Regions from separate parts of the Methylovirgula ligni genome, predicted to be linked through region 1. Evidence: predicted binding sites of a transcription regulator. Region 1 holds the regulator's gene; each other region holds the start of a gene.

Evidence for each region. Region 1 encodes LexA, which represses DNA repair genes until DNA is damaged. Its sites were predicted from a motif close to TGTTCNNNNTGTGTTCNG; they were not measured.
Region 2: CWB41_RS00290 (helicase-related protein) is a predicted target of LexA. The motif match lies at 991-1,008, and genes of this name have one in related genera.
Region 3: recA (recombinase RecA) is a predicted target of LexA. The motif match lies at 1,147-1,164, and genes of this name have one in related genera.
Region 4: CWB41_RS01905 (YifB family Mg chelatase-like AAA ATPase) is a predicted target of LexA. The motif match lies at 2,693-2,710, and genes of this name have one in related genera.

What each region holds. Positions count from the first base shown of each region.
Region 1 covers NZ_CP025086.1:2,360,905-2,366,182, reverse strand. Annotated here, with positions in the region: gene CWB41_RS11390 (TIGR02594 family protein) at 1-693, opposite strand, end outside; gene lexA (transcriptional repressor LexA) at 871-1,581, shown strand; gene CWB41_RS11380 (ComEC/Rec2 family competence protein) at 1,706-3,955, opposite strand; gene gltX (glutamate--tRNA ligase) at 4,138-5,278, shown strand, end outside.
Region 2 covers NZ_CP025086.1:59,075-64,352, forward strand. Annotated here, with positions in the region: gene CWB41_RS00290 (helicase-related protein) at 1-800, opposite strand, end outside; gene CWB41_RS00295 (glutathione S-transferase family protein) at 1,278-1,991, shown strand; gene CWB41_RS00300 (DUF3108 domain-containing protein) at 2,018-2,845, opposite strand; gene CWB41_RS00305 (organic hydroperoxide resistance protein) at 3,254-3,679, shown strand; gene CWB41_RS00310 (aldo/keto reductase) at 3,749-4,723, shown strand; gene CWB41_RS00315 (oxidoreductase) at 4,735-5,278, shown strand, end outside.
Region 3 covers NZ_CP025086.1:2,249,995-2,255,272, forward strand. Annotated here, with positions in the region: gene CWB41_RS10845 (ABC transporter ATP-binding protein) at 1-337, opposite strand, end outside; gene CWB41_RS10850 (hypothetical protein) at 432-1,028, opposite strand; gene recA (recombinase RecA) at 1,274-2,347, shown strand; gene alaS (alanine--tRNA ligase) at 2,470-5,148, shown strand; gene CWB41_RS10865 (DUF1328 family protein) at 5,238-5,278, shown strand, end outside.
Region 4 covers NZ_CP025086.1:419,796-425,073, forward strand. Annotated here, with positions in the region: gene adh (aldehyde dehydrogenase) at 1-814, shown strand, start outside; gene CWB41_RS01895 (DUF779 domain-containing protein) at 923-1,306, shown strand; gene CWB41_RS01900 (hypothetical protein) at 1,316-2,569, opposite strand; gene CWB41_RS01905 (YifB family Mg chelatase-like AAA ATPase) at 2,802-4,340, shown strand; gene CWB41_RS01910 (EF-hand domain-containing protein) at 4,531-4,944, shown strand; gene CWB41_RS01915 (ATP-binding protein) at 5,015-5,278, shown strand, end outside.

The DNA of each region.
Region 1 (5,278 bases):
CGCGCGCACGGCGTCGTTTTCGTCGCCACCCAGAACTCGGACACGGTCCCCATCGTCCTCTAACCAAAATCCGACATGCGGAATGCGTCGGTCTACTTTCAAAATGACCAGATCACCGATCTGCGGGGCGGATACCGTCCTCCCCCAGTTGAGCCACGCTAGGGGATAGATGCCCTTGACGCCTTCTATTCCCGCTTGTTTCAAAGCCCAATACACAAACGGCGACGACCAATCCGTTGTATCTTCCCGATAGAGATGGCCATCGTCCATAGCGCTAAAATATTTTTGAACTCGCGGATTGGACCCCGGATAACTGCACTCGGCCGTCCCGTATTCCTGCGCAGCGACCTTCAACCAAACTGGCGCATCCGGGACCAAGCTCCATGGCTCTGGCGGTTCTGTTTGACAGAGGCCGCTAACGCTTATGCGTGCCGCCGCCGCTTCGCGCTTATAACCCGCGACATATAAGGCAGCCGCACAGGCGCCAATAATTGCGATCACCCCAAAAAAGGAAAGTTTCGGATGTTGCTGGCGAGTTCGTTGCCAAAAACCGCCGTCAACGGCCGTATAAAGCGCAAGTCCAGAAAAAATGATTATTCCGAGCCACCATTGCGGTGTCCACGGCTCAAGCGCGAGGGTCACAAGACCCACCACGGCGCTGACCGCCAATGTGCATAAGGCTTCCCGTCCCATGCCTCATTTCTTAGCACGGATCAGCCTACGTGTCCAAAGGGGATAACTCGGCACACCCCCTTGACGGAACACAGCAAGAACGGTTAGGGTCTGTTCACTCTTTGTTTAGCGGCTTCTATTTACCTGATCCGGCATGTGATTCGGCCCGGAGCCGCCCCGAGAGCGAAAGAGCGCCTGATGTTAACCCGCAAACAAAGCGAACTGCTGCGCTTCATCAATGAACGCCTGAAGGAGACCGGCGTGCCGCCTTCCTTCGACGAGATGAAGGAAGCGCTCGATCTGCGCTCCAAGTCGGGCATCCACCGGCTGATCCTCGCGCTGGAGGAGCGCGGCTTCATCCGCCGCCTGCCCAACCGCGCCCGTGCGCTGGAGGTGCTCCGCCTGCCGGAATCGACGACGCCGGCGACGCATGGGCGCGGCCGCAAATTCTCGCCCGAGGTGATCGAGGGCAACCTCGGCAAGGTGCGCCCCGTGCTCCCGGCGGACGAGGAGGACGAACGCATCAGCATGGTCGCCATTCCGGTGATGGGCCGCATCGCCGCCGGCACCCCGATCACTGCGCTGCAGACCCGCAGCCATACGATCAGCCTGCCGCCCGACATGCTCTCGACAGGCGAGCATTATGCGCTTGAAGTGCGCGGCGATTCGATGATCGAGGCCGGCATTTTCGATGCCGATACGGTGGTCATCCGCCGGCAGGAGACCGCCGAGACCGGCGATATCGTCGTCGCCCTCATCGACGACGAGGAAGCGACGTTGAAGCGGTTGCGCAAGCGCGGCGCTTCCGTCGCGCTCGAAGCTGCCAATCCCGCCTACGAGACGCGCATCTTCGGTCCCGACCGCGTGCGCATCCAGGGCAAGCTGGTGAGTTTGATCCGCAAATATTGAGGGGCTGATCGTCATTGCGAGCGAAGCGAAGCAATCCAGCCTTCCACTCCTGGATTGCTTCATCGCAGGCGCTCCTCGCAATGACGCGCCGGGTTGATCGCTGACGCTCCTCGCAATGACACGCCTATTCCAGCGGCGCGCCGGGATCGTCATCCGCCTTCGGCGCAGCGATGGGCGCGGGCTTGCCCCAGCGATGCGGCGGCGCCGGCGACCACGGCCTGTCCTTGCCAACGGCGCGCGCCGTCTCGATCGCCCAGCCCTTGCCTTGCGCGTGTAAGAGCATCGCGCCCGTATCGCGCAGCCGGTCGCGGTCAACGACGAGGCTCGCGGCGCAGCCCGGCGGCGCATAAAGCGGCGTGACGATAATGTCGGCGCGTAGACAATCCTCGGCGAAGGCCGCTTCGTTCAACACCAGCGCGACGCTGCGCCCATCCGGCAATATGCCGACGCAGCCGATCCGGTCGCAGGCGCTGGCATCGACCGCCGCCTGCGGGTCGCGTGCATCGCCATCGGCGCTCAGCCATTGCGCGACGGTGAAGAGGCTGGGCCGCTTGCCGATAATCGTCAGCGCGCCATCGCCGCCGCGCACCGCGACGGCATCGCCTGTTGCCGCGATGGCCATGTCGAACGTTCCGCCGTGCGTGGCGCCGTAGAACCCGATCAGCGCCAGCGGCACCGCCGTCAACCGCAGCAGCATCGAGCGCCAGATAACAGCCGAGAGAACGGCGAACGTAAGAAAGACGATCGCCCAGGGCGCGAAAGCGTTAAGGGGCAGCGCCGCGCCGGGCAGCGTGCCGATGCCGCGCGCGACCCAGAGAACGAAACTTATCCCCAGCCCGAGAATGTGCCAGACGAAGGCATCGCAGCCGAGCGGATAGAGCAAGGTGCCGATGAGCGCGCCCGGCACGGCGCAAAGCTCGATCAGCGTCAGGGTCAGCGGATTGCCGATGAGGACGTAAGGATTCAATTCATGGAAATCGTAGGCCATGAACGAGGCCGTCGCCGTCGAAGCGCAGAGCGTGGCGAACAGCAGCGCCGCCGGCCCGCGGGCGAAGAGCCGCCCGAGTCCGGTCCTCCGTTCACGCGGCGCGGGCGCGAGGCCGGCGCGCTCGTCGGCAAGCCGCGCGGTACGATCGAAGCGCGCTTCGTAGACCGCGACGAGCGCCGCCACGGCCGCGAAGGAGAGCTGGAAGCTCGCGCCGAGGATCGCCTCCGGCGCGATAAGCATGACGAGCGCGGCGGCGAGCGCGAGGTTGCGCATACTGAGCGATTGCCGCCCGGCGATGACGGCGCCGAGCATGATGAGCGTCATGAACAAAGCCCGCTCGGTGCCGACGCGCGAGCCGGTCGCGATATCGTAGAGCACCGCGCCGCAGATCGCCGCCGCGGCGGCCCATGTCTTGATCGGATAGCGCAGCGCCAGCGCCGGCGAGAGCGCCAGCAGGCGTCGCAGCCCGACGAAGAAAATCCCCGCCATCAAGGTCATCTGCACGCCGGAGATCGTGATGATGTGGAAGATTCCCGCCTTGCGGATCACCTCCCTGGTATCATCGGTCAGAAGATCGCGCTTGCCGGTCACCATCGCCGCGGCGACCGCACCGGCCTCACCACCGACGATCGTGTCGATCCGCAGCGCCAGCGCATTGCGGCCGCGATCGAGCGCCATCAGCGCCGCGTCGAGAAGGCCGGGCGGACGCGGCGGCGCGATCATCTCGATCCGGCCGAGAACATTGCCGACCGCGCCGATGCGCGCAAACCAGGCGTCACGCCCGAAGTCGTAACCGCCCGGCAGGCTCTCCTGCGCCGGCGGCAACAGCCGCGCCTTCAGCCGCACATAAGTGCCGGCCTCGAAAGGCGGCGTGCGGCGTAGAGTGAGCCGCACGCGATACGGCGTCTCCTGCGGCGTGAAGCCCTCGGCCTTGTCGACGCGCAGCAGAAAACGCGCGCCGGTTTGGCGGAAATCCATTTCCTCGATCATGCCTTCGAGGCTCGCAACGCGGATATGATCGAGTACTGGCGCGGCAACGCGCGCGCTCCGCCAGCTCGCGGACAGAATTCCGAGACAGAAGCAGCAGAGAACGAGCAGAACGCTTTGCGCGATACGATGCCGGCGCAGCGCTATCGCAAATATGCCGAAGACGGCGGCGGCAAAGCCCGCATACCAGAGCGAAGGCTCGCGGTCGGCGACGAGATAGACGACGACACCGGCGCCCGCAGCGACCGGCAGCCAGAGAAAAAATCGTCTCTCGGCAATCTCGATTTCGATCGCGTTTTGAAAGCTGCGCCGCGCCGCCGCGGCGAACCCGGCGAGGCGCAGGCCGAAGCGCGCGGGCGCCATGCCTTTCGCAACCGCCGTCCCCGCCCTGTCGCTCATCGCCGCCCCGTTCCTTCGCATGCATGATCGACCGGGTTTTGGCTCCGGGCAAGGGACTGAGGAAGGGGCCGGGCTTTCCTTTCACCTTTTCCGTGTTAAACCGCGCGCGGTCGCAAACCGGGCCGCGACGGTTGGCCCGCCCGGATGCCGGCAGAAGGTAAGAAAAGGATCAGGCGCCGCTCATGCCTCAAGTGGTCACACGATTTGCGCCATCGCCGACGGGATTCCTGCATATCGGCGGGGCGCGGACCGCGCTGTTCAACTGGCTCTACGCGCGCCGCCTCGGCGGCAAGATGCTGCTGCGCATCGAGGATACGGATCGCGAGCGCTCCACCGATGCCGCGATCACCGCCATCCTCGACGGATTGAAATGGCTCGGCCTCGATTGGGACGGCGAGGCCGTGCATCAATTCCAGCGCGCCGCACGCCATCGCGAGGTTGCCGAACAATTGCTGGCAGCGGGCCGCGCCTATTATTGCTATGCGACGCCGCAGGAACTCGACGATATGCGCGCCAAGGCGCGCGCCGAGGGCAAGCCGCCGCGTTACGACGGACGCTGGCGCGACCGGCCGGCCTCAGACGCACCGCCCGGCGTCAAGCCAGTGATCCGGCTCAAGGCGCCGCAGACGGGCGAAACCGTGCTCGAAGATCTCGTGCAAGGCCGGGTCGCCTGGGCAAATGAAAATCTCGACGACTTCGTGCTGCTGCGCTCCGACGGCACGCCGACCTATATGCTCGCCGTCGTCGTCGACGATCACGACATGGACATCACGCACATCATCCGCGGCGACGATCATCTCACCAACGCCGCGCGGCAGATGCAAATCTACCAGGCGCTCGGCTGGGATGTGCCGCGCATGGCGCATATTCCGCTCATCCATGGCGCCGACGGCGCGAAACTGTCGAAGCGGCACGGCGCACTCGGCGTCGACGCCTATCGCGCGATGGGTTATCTGCCGGCGGCGCTGCGCAATTATCTCGTCCGTCTCGGCTGGAGCCACGGCGATCAGGAATTCTTTTCGACCGACGAGATGATCGCGGCGTTCGATCTCGCCCATGTCGGACGCTCGCCGGCCCGATTCGACTTCGCCAAGCTCGAAAACATGAACGGGCATTATATCCGCACGACGAGCGATGCGGCGCTGACCGATCTCCTGATCGATACCCTGCCCCATCTGCCGGAGAACAGCGCCTTTCCGCAACAGTTCGACACCGCAATGCGGCAGAAGCTCCTCGCCGCCATGCCCGGCCTGAAAGAGCGCGCGAAAACGCTGATCGAATTGCGCGACGGCGCGCAGTTTTTGTTCGCCCAGCGGCCTTTAC
Region 2 (5,278 bases), 1.0 Mb from region 1:
AATTCGGCCGGCGTCAGGCGGCGATATTGCCAGCCATCAAATTTGCGATCACCGGCGAAAGCAATGTGATCGACGTCGAGATTGAGGCCCATGCCGATGGCGTCGGTGGCGACGATGTAATCCACGTCACCGTTTTGATAAATCTCCACCTGCGCATTGCGCGTGCGCGGCGACAACGCCCCGAGCACGACAGCCGCGCCGCCGCGCTGGCGGCGGATCCATTCGGCGATCGCATAGACCTCCTCGACCGAGAAGGCGACGATGGCGCTGCGCGGCGGCAGCCGTGCGATTTTGCGCTCGCCGGCGAAGCTGAGCTTGGAGAGGCGCGGCCGTGAGATAATCGGCGCGCCGGGAAGAAGTTGCTCAAGCGAACGCTGCATGGTCGAAGCGCCGATCAGCAGCGTCTCTTCGCTGCCGCGCCGGTTCAGCAGACGATCAGTGAAGATGTGGCCGCGGTCGAGATCGGCCGCGAGCTGAATCTCGTCGACGGCAACGAAGCTGAGGTTGAGATCGCGCGGCATGGCTTCGACCGTCGAAACCCAATAACGCGGCGCTTCGGGCTTGATCTTCTCCTCGCCGGTGATGAGCGCAACTGCTGCCGGGCCGACCTTTTCGACGACGCGATTATAGACCTCGCGTGCGAGCAGCCGCAGCGGCAGACCGATCATGCCATTGCGGTGCGCCAGCATCCGCTCGATGGCGTAATGCGTCTTGCCGGTATTGGTCGGCCCCAGAATGATCCGGACGCCGCGCGCACGCTCCAGCGGATGAATCTGCGGGCCGGAAATGGGAAGGTTCATTTCTCAATCTTTCGGCGGCGCCTCTGCGCCGGCTCCGACTCGCTTCATATGCGGTGCCCCGGCCCCGCCGGCAAGCGTGGCCAAGCCTGACGGCTGCGACGCGGATATTTGTGCAAACGTCGCAAAACCGGGCGCACCTGTCCCAATCTGCAGCAAAAACCTGTGGGCGAGCCACAATCGCGTTGACACACCGAACGCGCCGCGAACGAATCGCGCCCGAATCACTGACCGGTGCCGAATCCGTCTTTGTTCACCGCAACATATTGGGCGCCTCGAACGACGGCTTCTATAGATTGTAAAAACAGGACCGATTCAAGCTTCGCGCACCGGCCCCGCGGCGGATTCGCAACGGACTCCGAAGCCGCCCTTTGTCAAGCCGAGTTCACGCCGAACTTTGCCGCTCCGAATGCCCTTGACGGATGCCCCTCCCCCGTCATTTTTTGCCGAAGCGATACGCTTCAATTTCGGTCGGGCATCATGATTGACCTACATGTGTTTCCGAGCCCCTGGCCGTTCAACCCCAGCCCTTTCTGCCTGAAGGCTGAAACCTATTGCCGGTTGGCGGAAATCGAATTTCGCACGGTCGATTCGCTGCCGCTGCGCGCGCCGCGTGGCAAGCTGCCCTTTCTCACCGACGGGCCGGAGAAAATTCCTGATAGCGCGCGCATAATCAGCTATCTGAAGCAGCGCTACGGCGACCGGCTCGATGGCGAGCTCGATGCGACGCAGCGCGCCAAAGGCCACCTGATCCGCCGTTGCTGCGAAGAGAGCCTTTATTTCACGATTCTCTATTCGCGCTGGATCGACCCGGAGGGATGGAAGGTCATTAAACGAGCCCTGTTCGGCGCGGCGCCGCCGCTCGTTCGCGATGCCGTCGCGGCGATGGCGCGGCGCGGCGTTCGGCGTGCGCTCTATGGGCAGGGCTATGGCCGCTTTGCGCCGCAGGAGGTCTTCACCCACGGCGCAGCGGATTTGGAGGCTCTCGCTGCCTTCATTGCGCCGGATGGCTTTGCGGTCGGCGCTCGCCCGACATCTTATGACGCGACGCTCTTCGCCTTCCTCACCAACATCCTCGAAGCGCCGGTAGAAACATCGCTAAAGGCGGCCGCGCAGAAATACCCCGAGCTTTCGGCCTATTTGGCGCGGATGCGCGCGCATCTCGATCAGAAGGCTGAAGCGCCGAAATTGTAGGATCGGCATCGGCGCCTTCGCACCAATCAGCGATCGGCCTTGAGCGTCTTGCCGCTGGGCTCGAGATGCAGTTCGATCGCGTCCACATAAGCCATGCCCGCCATGGTCCGCAGCCCTATATGGAACGGGATGACGACATGCGCCCGCTCGATCGGCGCCAGCCAAACCTCGATATCGTGATTCTCGGCCATGAATTTCGTTGACCGCGAATCGTAGCGATGGCCAGCGATTGGCTTGTAGCGAACCGAGCAAACCGAAACCGGCCCATCGTATCCAATGGCCGAGACATTGCGGGTGCCGGTGTAGGTCATCGTCAGATCGAACCGCACGACACCATCATAGATCGGCAAAGTACGGTTACAGGCAGCGGGGCCGACAAGCGGCTCACCAGCGGGGACCGCCATGATCAACGCGCTTGTCGGATCGAGCACATTGCGTTTTTCGGCGGATGAAACCGGAATACGGATCGCCTCGTCTTCAAGCGGCGGCGAAATATCGACGGCGCGGACATTGCCGCTTTCGAGCGCCATGCGAACCGTGCGTGCTTCGTGGGTGGTCGCCGCTGTCGTCGCGTAGGCGTTGGGCAGTACCGTTCCGCGATGAATCTCGCCCGAGGAAACCAGCGCGATCCGCATATGCGCGAGCCATTCGGCAAGGCCGGTCAGATGCGCATCGAGCGCGACGCGATAGGCCGCGGCGCTGACGGCGCCCTTGGCGCTGGCTTCACCGATCCTGAAGCCGACAAGGCTCACCGAATAGCGCGCGAGAATAGTCTCCGCGCCGGCTGGCGCAGCCGCCAGCACTATCGCGAGCAGCGCGGCGGCAAGTGGCGGGCAGGCGGAGACGATGCGCATGAGCAACCGCTTATAAGTCCTGACGGATCGCGACCAAAGCCTGCAAGGTTATTTCTGCACGTATTTCGCAGGGCGCGTCACGTTTGGCGGGAAATTCGGCCTCTTTCAAGGCGATAGAACGAGAATCGAGGCGCGAGCGGGGGACTATTCCTCTTTTGGCGCGCAGGCGCAAGGGGCGCCGATTCGACAACAGCGGCCCGGGCTCCATGCGCGCGTTCGGATTTGCGCAATATGGGACAAGCTCTGCACGCGGCGTTCGTTTATCCAGGTCCCGTTCTCGAAACTGCATTTTCGCCCCATATACCTTACCTGAACCTCCAGAGCCCGGGATAAAATCCGGCCGGCCCCTTCGCCGGGCCGGTCCCTTATCATCCGGGATTTGTCGCACGCGATTTCAAGGAGCACGCCATGTCGGTCAATGTTCTCTACCGCACCAAAGCCACTGCCACCGGCGGCCGCGAAGGCCATGCCCGAACGGAAGACGGCACGCTCGATGTCACGCTAACGACACCGAAGGAACTCGGCGGCGCCGGCAAGTCCGGCAATAATCCGGAAAAGCTTTTCGCCGCCGGCTATTCGGCCTGCTTTCTCGGCGCGATGAAATTCGTCGCCTCGCAAGGCGGCCCGAAAGTGCCGGACGATACGACGGTGACGGGCAATGTCGGCATCGGGCCGCGTTCGGAAGGCGGCTTCGGCCTCGATGTCGAGCTCGATATTTCGCTGCCGGGTCTGCCGCGCGACGAAGCCGAGGAATTGATTCACAAGGCGGATCAGGTCTGTCCTTATTCCAATGCGTTGCGGGGCAATGTCCCGGTTCGTCTCAAGCTTGTCTAACGAGACGCGCACGCACCAACACGGCCGCGGCATCATTCGCGGCTGTTCGCTTTCGGAGTTCGCAAAAACATGGACTATGTGAAGCTCGGCCGCACCGGCCTTGAGGTCTCCCCTATCTGCCTCGGTTGCATGACCTTCGGCGTGCCGGGCCGCGGACCGCATTCCTGGACGCTCGATGAGGAAAAGAGCCGCCCGATCATCAAGAAGGCGCTCGAACTCGGCATCAATTTCTTCGATACCGCCAACGTCTATTCCGACGGTACGTCGGAGGAGATCGTCGGCCGCGCTCTGAAGGATTTCGCCTCACGCCAGGATGTCGTGATCGCGACCAAGGTACATGGCCGCATGCATCCGGGGCCGAACGGCGCCGGCCTGTCGCGCCGCGCCATCCTCGCCGAGATCGACAACAGCCTGCGCCGCCTCGGCACCGATTTCGTCGATCTCTATCAGATCCACCGCTGGGATCACGGCACGCCGATCGAAGAGACGCTTGAAGCGCTGCATGATGTCGTAAAGGCCGGCAAGGCGCGCTATATCGGCGCCTCGTCCATGTATGCGTGGCAATTCGCCAAGGCGCTCTATATATCGCGCCTCAACGGCTGGACGGAATTCGTCTCCATGCAGGATCACGTCAATCTCCTCAATCGCGAGGAGGAGCGCGAAATGCTGCCGCTCTGCCGCGACCAGAAGATCGCTGTCCTGCCCTGGAGTCCGTTGGCGCGGGGACGGCTCACCCGCGATTGGGACGAGACGACCGAGCGGCAGAACACCGATGTTTTCGGTAAAACTTTGTACGGCCTCGACTCCGACCGCCAAGTCGCTGCGGCTGTGGCCGAGGTTGCCAAGGCCCGCGGCGTACCACGCGCGCAAGTCGCCCTCGCGTGGCTTTTACAGAAAGACGGCATTACCGCGCCGATCGTCGGCGCCTCCAAGTTCAATCACCTCGACGATGCGGTTGCCGCACTGTCGCTCAAGCTGACGGCGGAGGAGATCGCCAAGCTGGAAGCGCCTTATGTGCCGCATCCGATCGTTGGTTTCCAATAAAGGAGCTTGAGATGAATTGGCTCATCACGGGTGTTTCCAGCGGCTTCGGCCGCGCGCTGTCGGAACTCATTCTGGAAAAAGGCGGCAAGGTCGCCGGCACGGTTCGCAAAGAGGCGGACAAAGCCGAATTCGAGAAGCTCGCGCCGGGCCGCGCCTTCGCCATTCTGCTCGATGTCACCGACGAGGCCGCGGTGCATCGCGGCGTTGCCGAAGCCGAGGAAAAGCTCGGCGGCATCGAAGTGCTCGTCAATAATGCGGGCTATGGGTTCGAGGGCGCGCTGGAAGAAGCGACGCTGGCGGATTTCCGCGCGCAGTTCGATGTCAACGTCTTCGGCGCCGTCGCGATGATGCAGGCGACCCTGCCCTATCTGCGCAGCCGCCGGGCCGGCCACATCCTCAACATCAGTTCGATGGGCGGGCTGGCGACCTTCCCCGGCATCTCCGCCTATCACGGCAGCAAGTTCGCGCTCGAAGGCATTTCGGAATCGCTCGCCAAGGAAGTGAAGCACCTCGGCATCAAGGTGACGATCATCGAGCCGGGTGGCTTCCGCACCG
Region 3 (5,278 bases), 110 kb from region 1:
CATCATCCGGCTTCTTGCCGAAAAGGCCACGGCTGAGCTTGACCGTGGCCCAGACGTTCTCGAAGAAATCGATGGTCAATTCCTGCGGCACGAGGCCGATCAGCGACCGCGCGCCGCGATAGTCGCGGATGATATCGTGGCCATCGGCGGTGATCTTGCCCGCAGTCGGCGTGACGATGCCGCAGATGATGCTGATCAGCGTTGTCTTGCCGGCGCCGTTGGGGCCGAGCAGAGCGAAAATCTCGCCCTTGTTGATCTCAAGGCTCACGTCCTTCAGCGCCGCGCGGCCGCCGGCATAGGTTTTCGACAGATGACTGACGGAAATGACAGGGGGCATGTGCAAGACGCTTTGAGGGCGGTAAGGGTCGAAACGAAGCAGGCTTTTAGCCCATCTGCATGGCGTTTGGCCAATCGGCTAAAGCGCGGGCGTCTCACGGATCGGAGAACAGGGAAAGTTCACGCTTCGCGCTGTCCTCGCTATTGCCTCGATCGTCTTTGCGCCGCCGCGCGCTCTCATTGTCCCAGACTTCACGGATCACGGCGAATAGGAACGCAGTGGTCAATCCAAACAAGAGTGTACCATTTAGAGATTCGAACGCGCCCATCAACTGCCATTGCGCTTTCAGATACAGATTCTCATGGCCATACGTGGTCATCGCGCTGAGAGAATAGAGCATGGCCGACCGGCCGTCGGGCAAGGCGTCGAGGAATCGATAGGCGGCGGCCCAGATCATCCCTTCGACCCCGTGCAGAATCGTGACGAGCAGAATCACGAGTCCCATCGACATGACGAACATCGGGGCGAAGCGCCGGCGGCCAACCGACCGGTTCATGACGTAAATCATTCCGCTGAAGATGAGCACGAGGCCGACGACGTGAACGATGACGCACACGACGACCAAAGGCAGGCTCCAAATCCAGTCGAGGGCCCAGGCGGCGTGAAAGGCACTATGCATTTTCCAGCTCTTGTTGGGGTTCAGCGGGGCGGTGAATCGATCTGGAATCCCTATGTCGTTGTTGTCATGCAATCAACGCCGCAGATCATTAGTTTCAACCTGCCGGGCAAGTTCCTGTAACAGTCCATCGTGTCGCCAGCGCCAGGCGCGATTCCGCCGCGCTAAAACGGAAAACGGCAGGAGGCGCAGAAAGAACAAAAAAAGAACTTGCATGAGAGAACAAATAGCGTACATTAGCGTTGTCGTGGCAGCAGCGCTGCATGTTCCGCGATCGGCATTGCACTTGTCCGCGCGCCCATGTCAGAAGGAAATATCCGATGAGCCAAGCGAATCTCCGCCTTGTGGAAGGAACATCCGTGGACAAGACCAAGGCGCTCGACGCCGCCGTATCCCAGATCGAGCGCGCCTTCGGCAAGGGCTCGATCATGCGACTCGGCAAGAGCCCGACGGTTGAAATCGAGACCGTATCGACGGGTTCTCTCGGGCTCGACATCGCGCTTGGCGTCGGCGGTCTGCCGCGTGGCCGGGTGGTGGAGATTTATGGCCCGGAATCCTCCGGCAAGACGACGCTGACGCTGCATGTCATCGCCGAAGCGCAGAAGTTGGGTGGTGTCTGTGCTTTCATCGACGCCGAACATGCGCTCGATGCCGTCTATGCCCGCAAGCTTGGCGTCAATCTCGACGAGCTGTTGATCTCCCAGCCGGATACGGGTGAGCAGGCGCTTGAAATCACCGATACTTTGGTCCGCTCCGGTTCGGTCGACGTGCTCGTCATCGATTCCGTCGCGGCGCTGACGCCGCGCGCCGAAATCGATGGCGAAATGGGTGACAGCCAGCCGGGCCTGCAAGCGCGGCTGATGAGCCAGGCGCTGCGCAAGCTCACCGCCTCCATCTCCAAGTCCCATACGATGGTGATCTTCATCAATCAGATCCGGATGAAGATCGGCGTCATGTATGGAAGCCCCGAGACGACGACCGGCGGCAACGCGTTGAAATTCTATGCCTCGGTCCGGCTCGATATCCGCCGCATCGGCTCGATCAAGGATCGCGAGGAGGTCGTCGGCAATCAGACCCGCGTAAAAGTCGTCAAGAACAAGGTCGCGCCGCCCTTCAAACAGGTCGAGTTCGACATCATGTATGGGGCCGGCATTTCGAAGACCGGCGAATTGGTCGATCTTGGCGTCAAGGCTGGCATCGTTGAAAAATCCGGCGCCTGGTTCTCCTATGACAGCCAGAGACTCGGCCAAGGCCGTGAAAACGCCAAAACCTATCTGAAGAACAATCCGGACGTCGCCGACCGGATCGAGCAGGCGATCCGCGAAAATTCCGGCCTGATCGCCGAGCGCATTCTCGATCCCGGCGAGGCCGAGGACGGCGAACTCGACGGCTGAGTTGCACCGCGCGTTTGGCGTTCGGGCGGCTCGACAGAGGAAGGGTGGAAAGCTAGAAGACGGCTTTCCCTTCCCGCTGGATGGTCGCGGCCCGTTTACTGGCGCGCGCATGGATGCAGAATATGAACGGCGTCAACGAGATCAGGACCGCGTTTCTCGACTATTTCGGCCGTCGGGGGCATGAAATCGTCGCGTCCTCGCCGCTCGTCCCGCGCAACGATCCGACGTTGATGTTCACCAATGCGGGGATGGTGCAGTTCAAGAACGTCTTTACCGGCGTCGAGAAGCGGCCCTATACGCGCGCGGCGACGGCGCAGAAATGCGTCCGCGCCGGCGGCAAGCATAACGATCTCGATAATGTCGGCTACACGGCGCGCCACGCCACGTTCTTCGAGATGCTCGGCAATTTTTCCTTCGGCGATTATTTCAAGACCGAGGCGATCGAGTTTGCCTGGACCTTCATCACGCAAGTTCTGGAGCTTCCCAAGGAAAAGCTACTCGTCACCGTCTATTACGACGACGACGAAGCTTTCGCGCTATGGAAGAAGATCGCCGGCTTTGCGGATTCAAAGATCATTCGCATCGCGGGTTCAGATAATTTCTGGCAGATGGGCGACACCGGCCCATGCGGCCCGTGCTCGGAGATTTTCTTCGACCGGGGCGAGAAATTTGCGGGCGGGCCGCCCGGCAGTCCGGACGAGGACGGCGATCGGTTTCTGGAATTCTGGAACCTCGTCTTCATGCAATATGAGCAGATCGCGCCGGGCGAGCGGGTAGGGCTGCCGCGCCCGTCGATCGACACCGGCATGGGGCTCGAACGTATTTCGACCTTGCTGCAAGGCGTGCCGTCGATTTTCGATATCGATCTGATGCGCGCTTTGGTGTCGGCCGTCGCAAGCGCCACCGGCGTCGATCCGGACGGTCCGCAGAAGGCGAGCCATCGCGTCATCGCCGATCATCTACGCTCCTCCGCTTTTCTTGTCGCCGATGGCGTTCTGCCCTCGAACGAGGGACGCGGCTATGTGCTGCGGCGGATCATGCGCCGCGCCATGCGCCACGCGCAGCTTCTCGGCGCCCGCCAGCCGCTGATGTGGCAGCTCGTGCCGGTCCTGGTGCGTGAGATGGGGCAGGCCTATCCGGAGCTGGTGCGGGCGCAGGCGCTGATCGTCGAGACCTTGCGGCTTGAGGAGACGCGGTTTCTCAATACTTTGTCGCGCGGTCTTGCGATCCTCGAGGAGGAGACGCGCACTCTGCCCGCGGGCGGAATTCTCGCCGGCGCGACCGCGTTCAAGCTCTACGACACCTACGGCTTTCCGCTCGATCTGACGCAGGATGCGCTGCGCGGCCGGGGCATCGACGTCGATGTCGAGGGGTTCAACACCTCGATGGCGCAGCAGCGCGCCGAGGCGCGCAAGGCCTGGGCCGGGTCCGGCGAGGCAGCGACCGAATCGATCTGGTTCGGCCTCAAGGAGCGGGTCGGCGCGACGGACTTTCTTGGCTATGCGACAGAGACGGCGGAAGGCGTCGTCGTCGCTCTGCTCAAGGACGGCCGCGAGGTCGAGCGGCTCGCCGCCGGCGAGACAGGCCAGGTAGTCCTCAACCAGACGCCGTTCTATGGCGAATCGGGCGGTCAGGTGGGCGACACCGGCTTCATCCGCGCGCAGAACCTCGGCTTTCGCGTGACCAATACGCAGAAGAAGCTGGGCGATCTTTTCGTCCACGACGGCGTGGTCGAGAGCGGCCTCGTCACGGTCGGCCTGCCGGTCGAGCTCGACGTCGATCATGGCCGCCGGGGCGCGATCAGAGCCAATCATTCGGCCACGCATCTGTTGCATGAGTCGTTGCGCCGGGTCCTGGGTGATCACGTCGCGCAGAAGGGCTCGCTTGTCGCGCCGGATCGGCTGCGGTTCGATTTCGCCCATCCCAAGCCTATTTCGCCGGAAGAACTGGCCGAGGTCGAGGACATCGCCAATCGTGTCGTGCTGCAGAATGCGCCGGTCGAGACGCGGCTGATGGATGTGAATGCGGCGATCGAGTCGGGCGCCCGCGCCCTGTTCGGCGAGAAATATGGCGATCAGGTTCGCGTCGTCTCGATGGGCGATGCGTTGGAGACGGCGGAGGGCGCGCGCGCCAATGCCGCGTTCTCCATCGAGCTCTGCGGCGGCACGCATGTGCGCCGTACGGGCGATATCGGCCTCATTTCGATCGTGGCGGAATCCCCCGTCGCGGCGGGCGTGCGCCGCATCGAGGCGAAGACGGGCCTTGCCGCGCGCCGGCATCTGAACGCGCAGGCGCACGGCTTCCAGGAGCTCGCGCATCTGCTCAAGGCGCCGGAGGATGAGGCGGCCACGCGCCTTGCCCATGTGCTCGATGAGCGCCGCAAACTCGATCGCGAATTGAGCGAGGCGCGCAAGCGTCTGGCGATGGGCGGCGGCGCGGCGCAAGCGGCGGTCGAGGAGATCGGCGGCGTCAAATTCTTCCGCAAGGAGGTCGCCGGCGTCGAGATGAAGGATCTGAGGTCGCTGGCCGACGAAGCGAAGCAGAGTCTCGGGTCCGGCATCGTCGGTATCGTCGGGGTCGATACGGAGGGCAAAGCGGGTGTCGTCGTCGGCGTGACCGACGATCTCACCTCGCGCTTCGACGCTGTGACGCTGGTGCGCGTCGCGGCGGTGCAACTCGGCGGCAAGGGTGGCGGCGGCCGGCGTGATCTCGCCCAGGCTGGGGGTCCGGATGGCGGCAGTGCGGGGGCGGCGCTGGGCGCCATCGCTGCGGCATTGCAGCAAACGCCGGACGCCGCCTGAGGAAGCCGATCTTTGCCGGGTCATGGAACTCGCGACGCCCCGCTGCCGTTGACGCTTCGGCAAGGGAGAGCGCCATGAACTTCGGCAATTTGCTGTATTGGGCCCTGATTTTTCTCGTGGTTGCGATCGT
Region 4 (5,278 bases), 1.4 Mb from region 1:
CGCCTTCACCGGCGAGACGACGACGGGCCGGCTCATCATGCAATATGCGTCGGAAAACATCATTCCGGTGACGCTGGAACTCGGCGGCAAATCGCCGAACATCTTCTTCGCCGACGTGATGGCCGAAGACGACGATTTCTTCGACAAGGCGCTCGAAGGTTTCGCCATGTTCGCGCTGAACCAGGGCGAAGTCTGTACCTGTCCCAGCCGCGCGCTCGTGCAGGAATCGATCTATGACAAGTTCATAGAAAGGGCGATCAAGCGCGTCGAGAAGATCAAGACCGGCCACCCGCTCGATCCTTCGACAATGCTCGGCGCGCAGGCCTCGAACGATCAATTGGAGAAGATCCTCTCCTATATCGACATCGGCAAGAAGGAAGGCGCGAAAGTGCTGACCGGCGGCGCGCGTAACGTTCTCGGCGGCGAACTCGCCGAGGGCTATTACGTCCAGCCGACGGTCCTGCAAGGCAACAACAAGATGCGTGTCTTCCAGGAAGAGATCTTCGGCCCGGTTCTCGCGGTCACGACCTTCAAGACCGAGGCCGAAGCGCTCGAAATCGCCAACGACACGATCTTCGGCCTTGGCGCCGGCCTGTGGACGCGCGACATCAACCGTGCCTATCGCATGGGGCGCGGCATTCAGGCGGGCCGCGTCTGGACGAATTGCTACCACCTCTATCCGTCGCACGCGGCCTTCGGTGGCTACAAGAAGTCCGGCATCGGCCGCGAGAATCACAAGATGATGCTCGACCATTATCAGCAGACGAAAAACCTGCTGGTGAGCTACAGCCCGAAAGCGCTCGGCTTCTTCTGAGGGGGCGCCGATCGGACTTGACGCCGGGCCTCGGCGTCCCAGATGTTAAGGAGCGGCCTCGGGCCGCTCCTTTGTTTTCGCGCCGGCTATCGCTACAGGGAGGCGGCTTTGTCCGAACGTGTCACAGCAACCCCCGCGGCTCTCGCGCTCATCTCCAAGCTTGAGGCGGTCCACGGCCCGTTGATGTTCCACCAATCCGGCGGCTGCTGCGACGGCTCGGCACCCATGTGCTATCCGCGCGGGGATTTCCGCGTCGGCAAGAGCGATGTGAAGCTCGGCATCATCGGCGATGCGCCGTTCTATATGAGCGAGTCGCAATTCGAATATTGGCAGCACACGCATTTGACGATCGATGTCGTGCCCGGCCGAGGCTCGGGTTTCTCGATCGAATCGCCGGAGAATGTCCGCTTTCTCACCCGCAGCCGGCTGTTCACCGACGACGAACTGGCGCAGCTTGCGCCGGTCGAAAGCGGCGAAGAAGCTCTCCATTAATTATCCGCTCTAGGCCTCGAGAGCATCGGCCTCTTCGTCGGGTTCGAGCGGCCCATCCTCCGCGGCTGGCGCCAGCGGCCGCTTGGCGCGCGGTGCGGCCTTGCACATCAGCGCGAGGGCGATGGCATCGAGCCCGTTGAGCGACATCCACCAGATTTGCGTCGTCTCGGTGCCCCAGACCGCAACGACAAGACCGGCGACGAGCCCGGCCAGCAAAGCCGGCGCGATGGCGACCGGCGCATTTCCCGCGGCGATGAAGGCGCTCACCGCCAGCACGGCGAAGGCAATAGCGCCGAGGACGCCGAGTTCATACCAGATCTTGAACAGGATACTGCCCGGCGCATCCGCCGGCAGAACGCCGATTTCGACCGCACGGGTCGCGAAATCAAGCCCGTGGCCGGTAATGAAGCGGGGCCATTCCTGCACGATGACATCGGCGAAGACGAGGCCCGGGCCGACATGCGGGAGATGCCCGACGCTCACCAGAGCCAGCACGATCAGCGCCGCAGCGGGGGCGAGTAGGACCAAAGCCGCGAGCCCGAAACCGAGGATTTGCCCGACCCTCTGCGGCTCGCTCACCGCGACCGCGTAGACGACCGCGGCCAAAGCCAGGCCGACCAGAGCGATTTCGACAAACGTCGCCAGCACCGCCGCCGTCACGGCCCCGGCCAAAACCACGGCGAGGAGCCATTTTTCGCGGAGCGCCAGCCCGCCGATCGCCGGCCACAGAAGAACCGTGAGCGTCATCACGCAGCGCTGCGCCAGGGTCGCGTCGGGCGTGTCGCCCTGCCAAAACATGCGCGGCGCGAAGAACGTGAGGACGATCGTCGCGACCGCCACGATCGCAAGGCCGATGGGCAGCAAATAGAGATTCGTGGCCCTGGTCTTTTCCGGCAGCGAGAGGATGGCGAAAAAAACCACCAGCGCCGTGAGCGCCGCTTTGAGGAACCGGGTCACCGCTTCGTCCGGGAACGGCGTCCAGAGCAGCGAAAGGCCCGCCCAGAAAAACAGGAACAGAGCCGCGCCGGCGATGGGCGAGCGCAGGAGCCTGGCGAGCTTCAGCCCCGAGCCGCGTTCTTGCGCCACCCGCCCGGCGACGATGAGGATACAGGCGCCGACCGGCAGGAACACATAAAGCGGTCCGCGGAAAACAAGCTCCGCCACCGGCGTCAGAACCATCAGCAGGATGAGCGCCAGCCAAAGTAGAAGTCGCGCCGCAGCGGCGGCGGGATCGGCATAGGCTCTAGAGGCAGCGGCGGCCATATCGCATCCTGAACAAGCTAAGCACCCTTGCTAAGCACCCTTGGCGCAAGATTCGAACCGCCGCAATGAGCCTTGCGGCAATGCACCTGCCTTGAATAGCAGCGGCGCACAGGTGTTTTTCTATGTTCCCGAATTGTTCTTGCTGCTTTCCTCGGGATATGCTTAGCTTTTTATGAGCGCGGGGCGTCCGAAGTGAGGGCTCGCGCGAGGGACTGCCGCGAGGGGGCGGGCGATGGTGGTACGTGTCGCGACGGTAGCCTTCGAGGGGATCGAAGCGCGGCCGGTCGATGTCCAGGTGCAGATCGCTAACGGCAATGTGATGTTCACGCTCGTCGGTCTCGGCGACAAGGCCATCGCCGAATCGCGCGAACGGGTGCGCGCAGCGCTCAACGCCTCGGGTCTTGCCCTGCCGGCGAAGCGGATCACCGTCAATCTCGCGCCCGCCGATCTGCCGAAGGAAGGCAGTCATTACGATCTGCCGATCGCCATCGGCATCATGGCGGCGATCGGCGCCATCCCCGCCGATGCGATCCAGGGCTTTACCGTTCTCGGCGAATTGGCCCTCGATGGCGCGATCACCGAAGTCGCCGGAGTTCTGCCTGCGGCCATCGCCGCCAATGCCCGCGGCCAGGGCCTCATCTGCCCGGAGGCACGCGGCGGTGAGGCCGCCTGGGCGTCGCAGGATATGGAGGTGCTGGCGCCGCGTTCGCTCATCCAGCTCGCCAACCATTTCAAGGGCGCTCAGGTCCTCAGCCGGCCGAGCCCGGCGATGCGCCAGGGCGGTGGAATGCTACCCGATCTGCGCGACATCAAGGGTCAGGAGAGCGCCAGGCGGGCGCTCGAGATCGCCGCGGCGGGCGGCCACAACCTGCTGATGAGCGGACCGCCGGGCGCCGGCAAATCCATGCTGGCGGCGCGGCTGCCTTCGATCCTGCCACCGCTGACGCCGCGCGAACTGCTCGAAATCTCACTCATCCAATCCGTTGCCGGGCAATTGGCGGGTGGCGCGCTCACCGACCGGCGGCCGTTCCGCGCGCCGCATCATTCGGCCTCGATGGCGGCGCTGGTCGGCGGCGGCGTGCATGCGCGGCCGGGGGAAATTTCGCTCGCGCATCAGGGCGTCCTGTTTCTCGACGAATTGCCCGAGTTCCAGCCGCAGGTTCTCGATTCGCTGCGCCAGCCGCTGGAGACCGGCGAAGTCGCCATCGCGCGCGCCAATCACCGCATCACCTACCCGGCGCGTTTCCAGCTCGTCGCGGCGATGAACCCGTGCCGCTGCGGCCATGCTCTCGATCCGGGCTACAGTTGCAGCCGGCAGCCGGCCGCGCGGTGCGTCGGGCAATATCAGGCACGGCTCTCCGGCCCGCTGCTCGACCGGATCGACCTGATGATCGAAGTGCCTGCCGTCAACGCCGCCGATCTGCTGCTGCCGCCGGCGGCAGAGGGCTCGGCCGAAGTTGCCGCCCGCGTCGCCGCGGCGCGACAAGTGCAGGTGCGACGCTATTCCGAATTCGGCCTGCCGCATGTCTTCACCAATGCGGCCGCCCCGGGCCACGCGATCGAAGATTTGGCGCGACCGGATACGGCGGGCATGGTTCTGCTGCGCGAGGCCTCCGAGCGGCTCAATCTGTCGGCGCGGGGCTTTTACCGCATCCTGAAACTGGCGCGCACGATCGCCGATCTTGACGGCGCCACGACCGTCGGACGGCCGCATCTCGCCGAGGCCTTGTCCTATCGCATCGGCGCGCCGAAGGAATTGCGCGCGGCCTAGAGACGGCGCGCCGGATTGCAGGTCCTACCGCAATGCGGCATTTTATTTCTGGAGACTTTATAATTCGGGAATTTTTCTAATTATTGTGGGAATTTTAGAATTTTTTCCAAGTATTTTGCCTTGATTTTCGGACTTTTTCTTCCTATTCTTTCGATATAGTTTCGCATTGCATCATTTTATGGAGAGACGCATGCCCAAATTCCCGCGTTCCGTCGCGATTTTGTTTGGCGCGTTTGGTCTGTGCACCGCGCCGCTCGTTATGCTCCCGATTTCTTCGGCCTCTGCGGCAGCTTTGACCGCCGCTGATACCGACAAGGACGGCACGATCGACCTCAATGAGGCAAAGGCCGCCGCGAGCGTGGAATTCGACAAGCTGGATAAGGACAAGGACGGCACGATCGACCTCAAGGAAGCCGCCCATCACGTCAGCAAAGCGAATTTCTCCGCGGCTAACTCGGATAATGACAAGACACTGACCAAGGACGAATATCTCGCGCTTGTGACCAAGCTCTTCCGGGCAGCCGACAAGGAAAACGATGGCACCATCGATTCCAAGGAGCTGCATTCGAAGGCGGGTATCGAGCTCGATCGCGCCATCCGCTGATCGGCACACGCCTTAAACTCTCGCCTTTCCGGGCAACACAATCGCAAGGCTTCGCGCATTAGATTGATCTATGCGCGAAGCCTTTCTTTTTCCGCCGCCCCCAGCCACGCCGGATACGGCAGCGCCGACGCCGGAAGTCGCAGCGCAGACCTATGCGCTGAAGGAAGCGGAAATCGCCCGCGACCGTGCCGAGGCCGCGAACGAAGCCAAATCCCGGCTTCTCGCCACCATGAGCCACGAGATTCGCACGCCGCTTAACGGCATTCTCGGGCTCGCCGATCTGCTGGCCGCGACCACGCTCGATCCCGAGCAGCGCGCCTATGTCGAGGCGATC